Cohnella abietis: one gene and its partner. The protein of the gene in region 2 interacts with the protein of the main gene of each other region in a pairwise test. Links are inferred from orthologs where the notes say so. Each region holds a gene or a part of one and is shown on either strand. Other genes may lie near its edges.

The links.
Region 1: the proteins of rplL (region 2) and KCTCHS21_RS21580 interact in binary tests that used the Escherichia coli proteins (3 or more experiments, as listed by UniProt). The link is inferred for Cohnella abietis from one-to-one orthologs.

Annotation. Positions count from the first base shown.
Region 1 is NZ_AP019400.1:4,896,744-4,901,222, reverse strand. The notes cover bases 22-4,182. They hold KCTCHS21_RS21580 (DNA polymerase III subunit alpha), read left to right. Parts: upstream 22-397; coding sequence 398-3,982; downstream 3,983-4,182. Other genes in these bases: KCTCHS21_RS21575 (alpha/beta hydrolase), read left to right, coding at 4,022-4,182; KCTCHS21_RS21585 (YtrH family sporulation protein), read right to left, coding at 22-255. Also shown: more of KCTCHS21_RS21585, read right to left, coding at 1-21; more of KCTCHS21_RS21575, read left to right, coding at 4,183-4,479. UniProt on the Escherichia coli protein: DNA polymerase III is a complex, multichain enzyme responsible for most of the replicative synthesis in bacteria. This DNA polymerase also exhibits 3' to 5' exonuclease activity. The alpha chain is the DNA polymerase catalytic subunit.
Region 2 is NZ_AP019400.1:6,151,936-6,155,192, forward strand. What follows is about bases 1-2,939. They hold rplL (50S ribosomal protein L7/L12), read right to left. Parts: upstream 1,682-2,939; coding sequence 1,319-1,681; downstream 1-1,318. Other genes in these bases: rpoB (DNA-directed RNA polymerase subunit beta), read right to left, coding at 1-352; KCTCHS21_RS27015 (class I SAM-dependent methyltransferase), read right to left, coding at 605-1,210; rplJ (50S ribosomal protein L10), read right to left, coding at 1,740-2,240; rplA (50S ribosomal protein L1), read right to left, coding at 2,558-2,939. Also shown: more of rplA, read right to left, coding at 2,940-3,250. UniProt on the Escherichia coli protein: The binding site for several of the GTPase factors involved in protein synthesis (IF-2, EF-Tu, EF-G and RF3). Is thus essential for accurate translation.

The DNA of each region.
Region 1 (4,479 bases), 1.3 Mb from region 2 along the record:
ATAACCGATTTGCTGCACAGCTGGGGAGAAGTAACCTGCCGACATATGCGACTCAATGACTCGAATAGGATCGATTGTTCCACCGACCGCTGCAACGAGCGCCCATATTTTTAAGCTATCCGCGACTTGCAGCATTCTATCCTTGGGTGGGGTAATTAGAAAAACTGAGCCTATGCCTGCAAGAAGCGAACCGCCGAGCACGACGCCGAATGCAATGAAGAAGCTGAAAGCCGCTTTCGTAATGAAGTCGTCCATTTTTTATCCCTCCAGTTGCGATCAAACGAGCTGCGCCAAGCGCCTCCAGTTTGTCAGTTCCACTACTATATGTATGGGACGGGTCTCCTCCCTTATGATACAATTAATAAAAGAGAGTTTTAGCGGAAAAGAAGGGATAACCATGTGCGATTTCGTCCATTTACATGTTCATAGCGAATACAGCCTGCTAGACGGCGCGGCTCGCATCAAGGATATGGCCGCCAAAGCGGCTGAGCTTGGAATGAAGTCTCTCGCCTTAACAGATCATGGTGTCATGTATGGCGCCATTCCTTTCTATAAAGCGTGCATAGAGCACGGGATTAAACCGATTATTGGCATGGAGGCTTATATTACTGCAGGCTCCCGTCACGATAAGCAATCGCGCAAAGAGCAGCCTACCTACCATCTCACATTACTTGCTAAGAACGAGACGGGTTATCGCAATCTAATGAAGCTGACCTCCATCGGACATTTGGAAGGGTTCTACTATCGCCCACGCATTGATTTCGAAGCTCTTACTGAGCATGCAGAGGGACTTATTTGCTTGAGCGGCTGCATGAGCAGTGAATTATCCAAGCAGCTCATGGATGATCGTTATGACGATGCCAAAGCGACAGCTTTGCGGTACCATGAATTGTTCGGCGAGGATTATTACTTGGAGATTCAGGATCATGGGATATTGGATCAGAAGAAAATATTGGCAAGCATTCTGAAGCTATCAGCTGAGACAGGTATTCCATTAGCTGCTACGAATGACTCCCACTACATGTGCGAGGATGACCATTCCTTGCAGGATGTTCTCCTATGTATTGGAACGGGAAAAACGATAGATGATCCTGATAGATTCAAAATATCGACGAACCAGCTCTATCTTAAAAGCGGCGAGGATATGGCTGCATTGTTCCGCCATGTCCCTGAAGCGATAGCCAATACGGTGAAAATCGCTGACAGCTGCACCTTGGAGCTGGAGTTCGGACGGCATATATTACCGGAGTTCTCGCCTTTACCAGCAGTTAGTACTGCCGCGCAGCATCTGAAAGAATTGTGTGAGAGAGGCTTGAACGAGCGGTTTAGTAGCTTGCAGGTGTGGGAGGAAGAGGGCTTCCGTAAAACCGCTGAGACACGTCTACAATACGAGCTAAGAGTTATTGGAGAAATGGGCTTTGACGATTATTTTCTCATCGTATGGGATTTCATTCGCTTTGCCCATGAGAATGGCATTGTAACGGGACCTGGACGGGGATCTTCGGCGGGCAGCTTAGTTGCATATGTGCTGAAAATAACGGACGTAGATCCTCTTAAGCACAAGCTACTTTTTGAACGTTTTCTTAATCCGGAACGGGTCAGTATGCCCGATATTGATATTGATTTCAGCGACGAGCGTCGTGATGAAGTCATTCGTTATGTTGTAGAAAAGTACGGTGCCGAGCATGTCGCTCAGATTATTACATTTGGTACGCTTGCTGCCCGTGCAGCTGTTCGCGATGTAGGTAGAGTGCTCAACCTGCCCTATGGAGAAGTGGATAAGACAGCTAAGCTTATTCCTGCCGCACCTGGTATGTCGATAGAGCGGGCAATGAGGGAAAGCTCGGAGTTCCGAGCTTTAGCTGAAGGCGGCTCTAATGCTGCGGATTTGATCGATATGGCTAAACGGGTAGAAGGAATGCCGCGTCATGCTTCGACTCATGCTGCTGGTGTTGTTATTTCGTCCGACCCTTTAACGGATTATGTACCGTTGCAGGAAGGAACCGACGGGGTTCCTTTAACGCAATATTCGATGGAAAATCTTGAAGCGGTTGGGCTGCTTAAGATGGACTTTCTTGGCTTGCGTACTTTATCTATTATCGAAAGGTCGCTAGCTTCGATTCGAGAGCAAACCGGACGTGAGTTTCGATGGGGAAATGTTTCCTACGAGGATGAAGCGACTTATGCGTTAATGGGACGCGGTGAAACGACTGGCATATTCCAATTAGAATCGCCGGGTATGCGGCGAGTATTGAAGGAAATGAAGCCGACCTCATTCGAGGATATTGTTTCCGTCCTTGCCTTGTACAGGCCCGGTCCAATGGAATTTATCCCACAGTTCATTAGAGCTAAGCATGGCTTGGTAGCTGTTGAATACCCTCATGCGAAGCTAGAACCGATCTTGTCTGATACTTACGGTATCATCGTCTATCAAGAGCAAATTATGCAAATTGCTTCAACGATGGCAGGATTCACGTTAGGGGAAGCGGACTTGCTGAGACGTGCGGTGAGCAAGAAGAAAAGGGAAGTGCTTGACGAGCAGCGGAAGTTTTTTGTCCAAGGAAGCCTGAAGCAAGGGTACGAAGAAATAGAAGCCAATAGCGTATACGATCTAATTGTCAGGTTCGCGGACTATGGCTTCTGTCGGGCGCATGCTGCCGCATACGCGGTGCTTTCATTCCAGACTGCTTATCTCAAGGCGCATTACCCCATTGCGTTCATGGCGTCTATGCTGACGGCTGTCGTAGGGAATCAGCGCAAGACTGCGGAATACGTAGATGAGTGCCGACGAATGGGAATAGAAGTATCGAAGCCGGACGTTAACGAGAGCGGGGTTCTTTTTACTCCCATTAATGCAGTTGGTCAAGATGGCAAGGGTTCTATTCGATTCGGCTTGGCAGGGGTTAAGAACGTTGGAACACAAGCCATCGAAAGTGTGCTGCGGGAAAGGCAAGAAAAGCCCTTCGAGAGCTTAAGTGATTTCTGTAGGCGAATTGATCCACGTGTGTGCAATAAGCGGGTTATCGAATCGCTAGTGCAAGCAGGTGCAATGGAATCAATGCCAGGGCACCGCGCGCAGCAGCTTGCTGCTTTGGAGCCAACGATTTCGGCTGCAGCCATTTGGCGCAAGGAGCGGGAGGAGCTGCAGATCGAGCTGTTTGATTTTGCTGAATCACCTAGCTGGAATGCCGATTTGCCGATTGTGCCTCCGTACTCGCAGACGCAAATGCTTGAGCTAGAGAGAGACCTGATGGGGCTTTATTTATCTGGTCATCCTCTGGATGCCTATGACGAGGTAATGGATGATTTAAGACTGGATCGGCTTATTGATATAGCTGATGCAGCGGATGCTTCAACCGTATTTACGGCAGGCATGGTCGTGTCGCTTAAGCCTTTTGTTACTAAGAAAGGTCAACCGATGGCATTTTTAGAAATAGAGGATCGTATTATGGGCGCAGAGCTCGTGGCATTCCCGACTGTGTGGAGCAAAGCGGCTTCTATAGCGAAGAAAGGCTCACTTGTTTTCGTAAGGGCTAAGGTTCAGCAGGGTGATGAAGATTACAAGCTGCTAGCAGATGATATTATTCCTTTAGATGGCACGGATTTAAAGCATCAAGTAGAACGCTTGCGTAAAATTGGACAGTCAGGACGTTCGAACGGCAGCTATGCGAATCGCGTCTCTTCTGCGCCTGTAGCTACAGGGAAAACACCAGCAGCACCTGCCTTGTCCAACCCTCCAGCCAGCGCTCCCAAGGTAGAGCGGGTATATATCCGTATAGATGAGCCGCATGAACAGCCTGCAACGCTAATCCGCCTTAAGCTGCTGCTGAAGGCTCATCCAGGCGAGCTTACAACCGTTCTACGCTATGAGCGAGAACGCCGAAATGTCGCTTTAAGTGACGAATACAAGGTTAATCCTACACCGGAGCTAGTGTCTGCTATGGAGAAGCTGCTTGGTGAAGGCAGCATTAGAATGAAATAATAGATAATCCAATTCCTAATAGAGTGAGAGGTAGAGAAAATGGCTTTCTTCCAATGTCAGATGTTTTCCGAGGTATTAGAGGTGCAAATATCATTAAACGTCGTAGTCCCTCAACAGGGAGCGGCACCATTTCCAACGCTTTACCTATTACATGGATTATCAGATGACCATACTGCATGGAGTAGACACACATCCATTGAACGCTACGCGAACGCCCGTGGTATAGCTGTAGTAATGCCCGCGGTCAATCGCAGCTTCTATAATGATATGAGTCATGGCGCGAAGTATTGGACGTTCGTTAGTGAGGAGCTTCCTAAGCTGGCACGCTCATTCTTCCCCTTATCTTCAGAGCGTGAGCATAATTTCGTGGCTGGGCTATCGATGGGGGGTTACGGAGCTTTGAAATTGGGCTTATCCTTTCCTGAACGTTTTGCAGCTGCTGCGAGCTTGTCTGGAGCGGTGGATATTGACCGATTAGTAGCTGAGAAATTTGGTGG
Region 2 (3,257 bases):
TGAGCGGAAAATCACCCATAAATACTTCTTGTTCCTTAACTTCGCCTGTTTCCTTGTTGAGCAAACGAACCTTAACACGAAGTGGAGCTGCGTAAGTTACATCGCGTTCTTTCGATTCATCAACTGAATATTTCGGATCACCTAAGCTATAGTCGATAAACTCCAAAACTAAGTTGCCGGTAAAATCCGAAATTGGCGAAATATCCTGAAAAATTTCCCGCAAGCCCTCGTCCAAAAACTTCTGGTACGATTGTTGTTGGATTTCGATCAGGTTCGGGACTTCCAACACTTCATTAATGCGGGCGTAGCTGCGCCGTGCACGGCGACCATACTGAACAAGATGTCCTGCCAACTTAACCTCACCCCTTAAGTCTGCTTCAACACAAAAATAAAGAAAAGCCCTTATGCGCCGGTTGGCGGCACAATGGCAACTCATCCTGCCTTTACCCCAAAACAAACCCATTATACGTCAATTAGAGTGAATTTATTCTAGGAATGGAATAGGGCATACAGGTTTAATGTGTTAAAGACAATTAGCCCATCCTAATACTGACATTTTTTAATAATACCACAGCAGAAATGTCAAGTCAAATCTTAATTATTTTTACTTGCGTGTGCAGCAGTAAAGTCTAAATCCCTTGTCTTTACCTACTTCAACAACCTCATCTTCTCCATACACTTCTTCTAGCTTCGCTCTAGCCGTTGGAGCTCCTTGCTTGTTTTGAATTACAACCCACGTCTTCCCGCCAGGATTCAGCCGTGCCCAAGATTGCTCTAGCAATTGATGTACAACTGCTTTGCCCGCTCGAATGGGGGGGTTGGACAAAATTACATCGAAGGTTTCGGCTTCAACAGCAGAGAAAAGGTCGCTATATGCAAAGGATACATTATGTACCCCATTCACCTTTGCATTGTGTTTGGCCAACTCAACAGCGCGCTCATTAATGTCGATAAGCGTAACATGTCCTTGCGGCGCAAGGCGGGCAGCAATTAATCCGATCGGTCCGTAGCCGCAACCGATATCCAGAACCTTAGCATCACTTGGAAATTCCATACCCTCGATGAGTACCCGGCTGCCATAGTCCACCCCGTCCCGCGAAAACACGCCAGCATCCGACGTCAATCGAAGCTTAAACCCGCGAAGCAATGTTTCGAAGTCTTGACGGTTACTTGCCGATTGAGGCTTATTCGAATAGTAATGATCGTTCACCCAAGCTCCTCCAAAGTTACGGATTAGATCGCTTTCTTTAGCATTATCATGTTTATACACGAACAAACCCCTCGAAGAAAATCTTCAAGGGGTTTGATGATCCGCTTCTTACTTAACTTCTACTTTAGCGCCAGCTTCTTCAAGCTTAGCTTTAACAGCATCTGCTTCTTCTTTAGCTACTTTTTCTTTGATTGCTTTTGGAGCGTTGTCTACAAGATCTTTCGCTTCTTTCAGGCCAAGACCTGTGATTTCGCGAACAGCCTTGATAACGTTGATTTTGGAAGCACCAGCTTCGATAAGAACAACATCGAATTCGGATTGTTCTTCAACTTCAGCAGCAGCAACAGCGCCACCAGCAGCAACTGGAGCTGCAGCAGTAACACCAAATTCTTCTTCGATTGCTTTAACTAGATCGTTCAATTCAAGAACAGTCATGCCTTTAATGGCTTCTAAGATTGCTTCTTTGCTCATTGTAGTATCCTCCATTATTTGAGATCATATGATCTTCTTTTTTTGATAATCAGTTGTCTTACGCGCTTGCTTCGTTCTTCTCCGAAACCGCTTTGACAGCGAGTGCGAAGTTGCGAACTGGTGCTTGCAGGACGCTGAGCAACATGGAAAGCAATCCATCGCGGGACGGAAGCTCTGCAAGTGCTTTAACTTGAGCTGCATCAACAAAACGACCTTCAACTACGCCGCCTTTAACTTTAAGAGCATCGTTTTTCCGAGCAAAATCACTAATGATTTTCGCTGGAGCAACAACATCTTTACCGAAAGCAATAGCAGTAGGTCCAGTTAAGATAGACTCAAGCTCGTTCAATTCAACATTTGCAGCAGCACGGCTAACCAAAGAGTTTTTCAACACTTGGAATTCAATGCCGGCTTCACGCAATTGTTTACGAAGCTGTGTTACTTGCGCCACGTTCAAGCCACGATAGTCAGCAATAACCGTACAGTTGCTTTCGCGTAGCTTAGTCGCAATAACCTCAACCTCTTGCTCTTTTGCCTGAATGATTTTCGCATTTGCCATTGTGTACACCTCCTAAGTCTTGGCATTACCGTATATTTATCTCGCAATAGTCTGGGAGGCATAAAGAAATGCCTCCGCAGATTCGCGAAGGCATGACGTGATCTTACTCTATTATCAAAATGCAGCGCACTTTGCAAAAGAGGAAAACTCTATCCACACACCTCGGTAGGGAATTAAGCTTGCATAACGGTTAAAGGTTATGTGTCGCACCTACGGTCTACGGTATCCATATTCAATTTCAGCTTTATTAGCTTACCACTAGGGCTTGCCAATGTCAAAGACAGTTTTTACCGTCCGAGCTCCTAGGAGCGATCGGTTTAGCGATAAACGGACGCATTTACACGAGCGCCTGGTCCCATCGTCGAAGAGATCGAGATGTTCTTCAGGTAAATGCCCTTGGAAGATGCGGGTTTAGCACGGCTCAATGCCTCAATCAGAGCATTAAGGTTTTCATTCAATTTCTCAGAATCGAACGAAACCTTTCCGATTGGTGCATGGATTTGACCTGCTTTGTCGAGACGATATTCGATTTTACCGGCTTTAATCTCAGCGATGGCTTTTGCAACATCATTCGTTACAGTGCCTGCTTTAGGGTTAGGCATCAAACCTTTACCCCCGAGAATACGGCCAAGCTTACCGACTTCACTCATCATGTCCGGAGTTGCAACGCAAACGTCGAACTCGAACCATCCTTGTTGGATTTTAGCGATGAGGTCTGCGTCTCCTACATAATCCGCGCCAGCAGCTTCAGCTTCCTTCAGCTTGTCGCCTTTTGCGAATACGAGAACGCGTTGCGTTTTGCCGGTGCCGTGAGGCAGGACGACTACGCCACGTACAGCTTGATCTTGCTTTCTCGGATCAACGCCGAGACGGACAGCCGCTTCAACAGTTTCGTCGAATTTAGCTGTTGCCGCTTTCTTCACGAGCTCGATTGCTTCCAACGATTCGTAGGTAGCATCGCGATCGATCAGCTTAACGGACTCTGCATATTTCTTACCGTGTTTAGCCAAGTTGTTC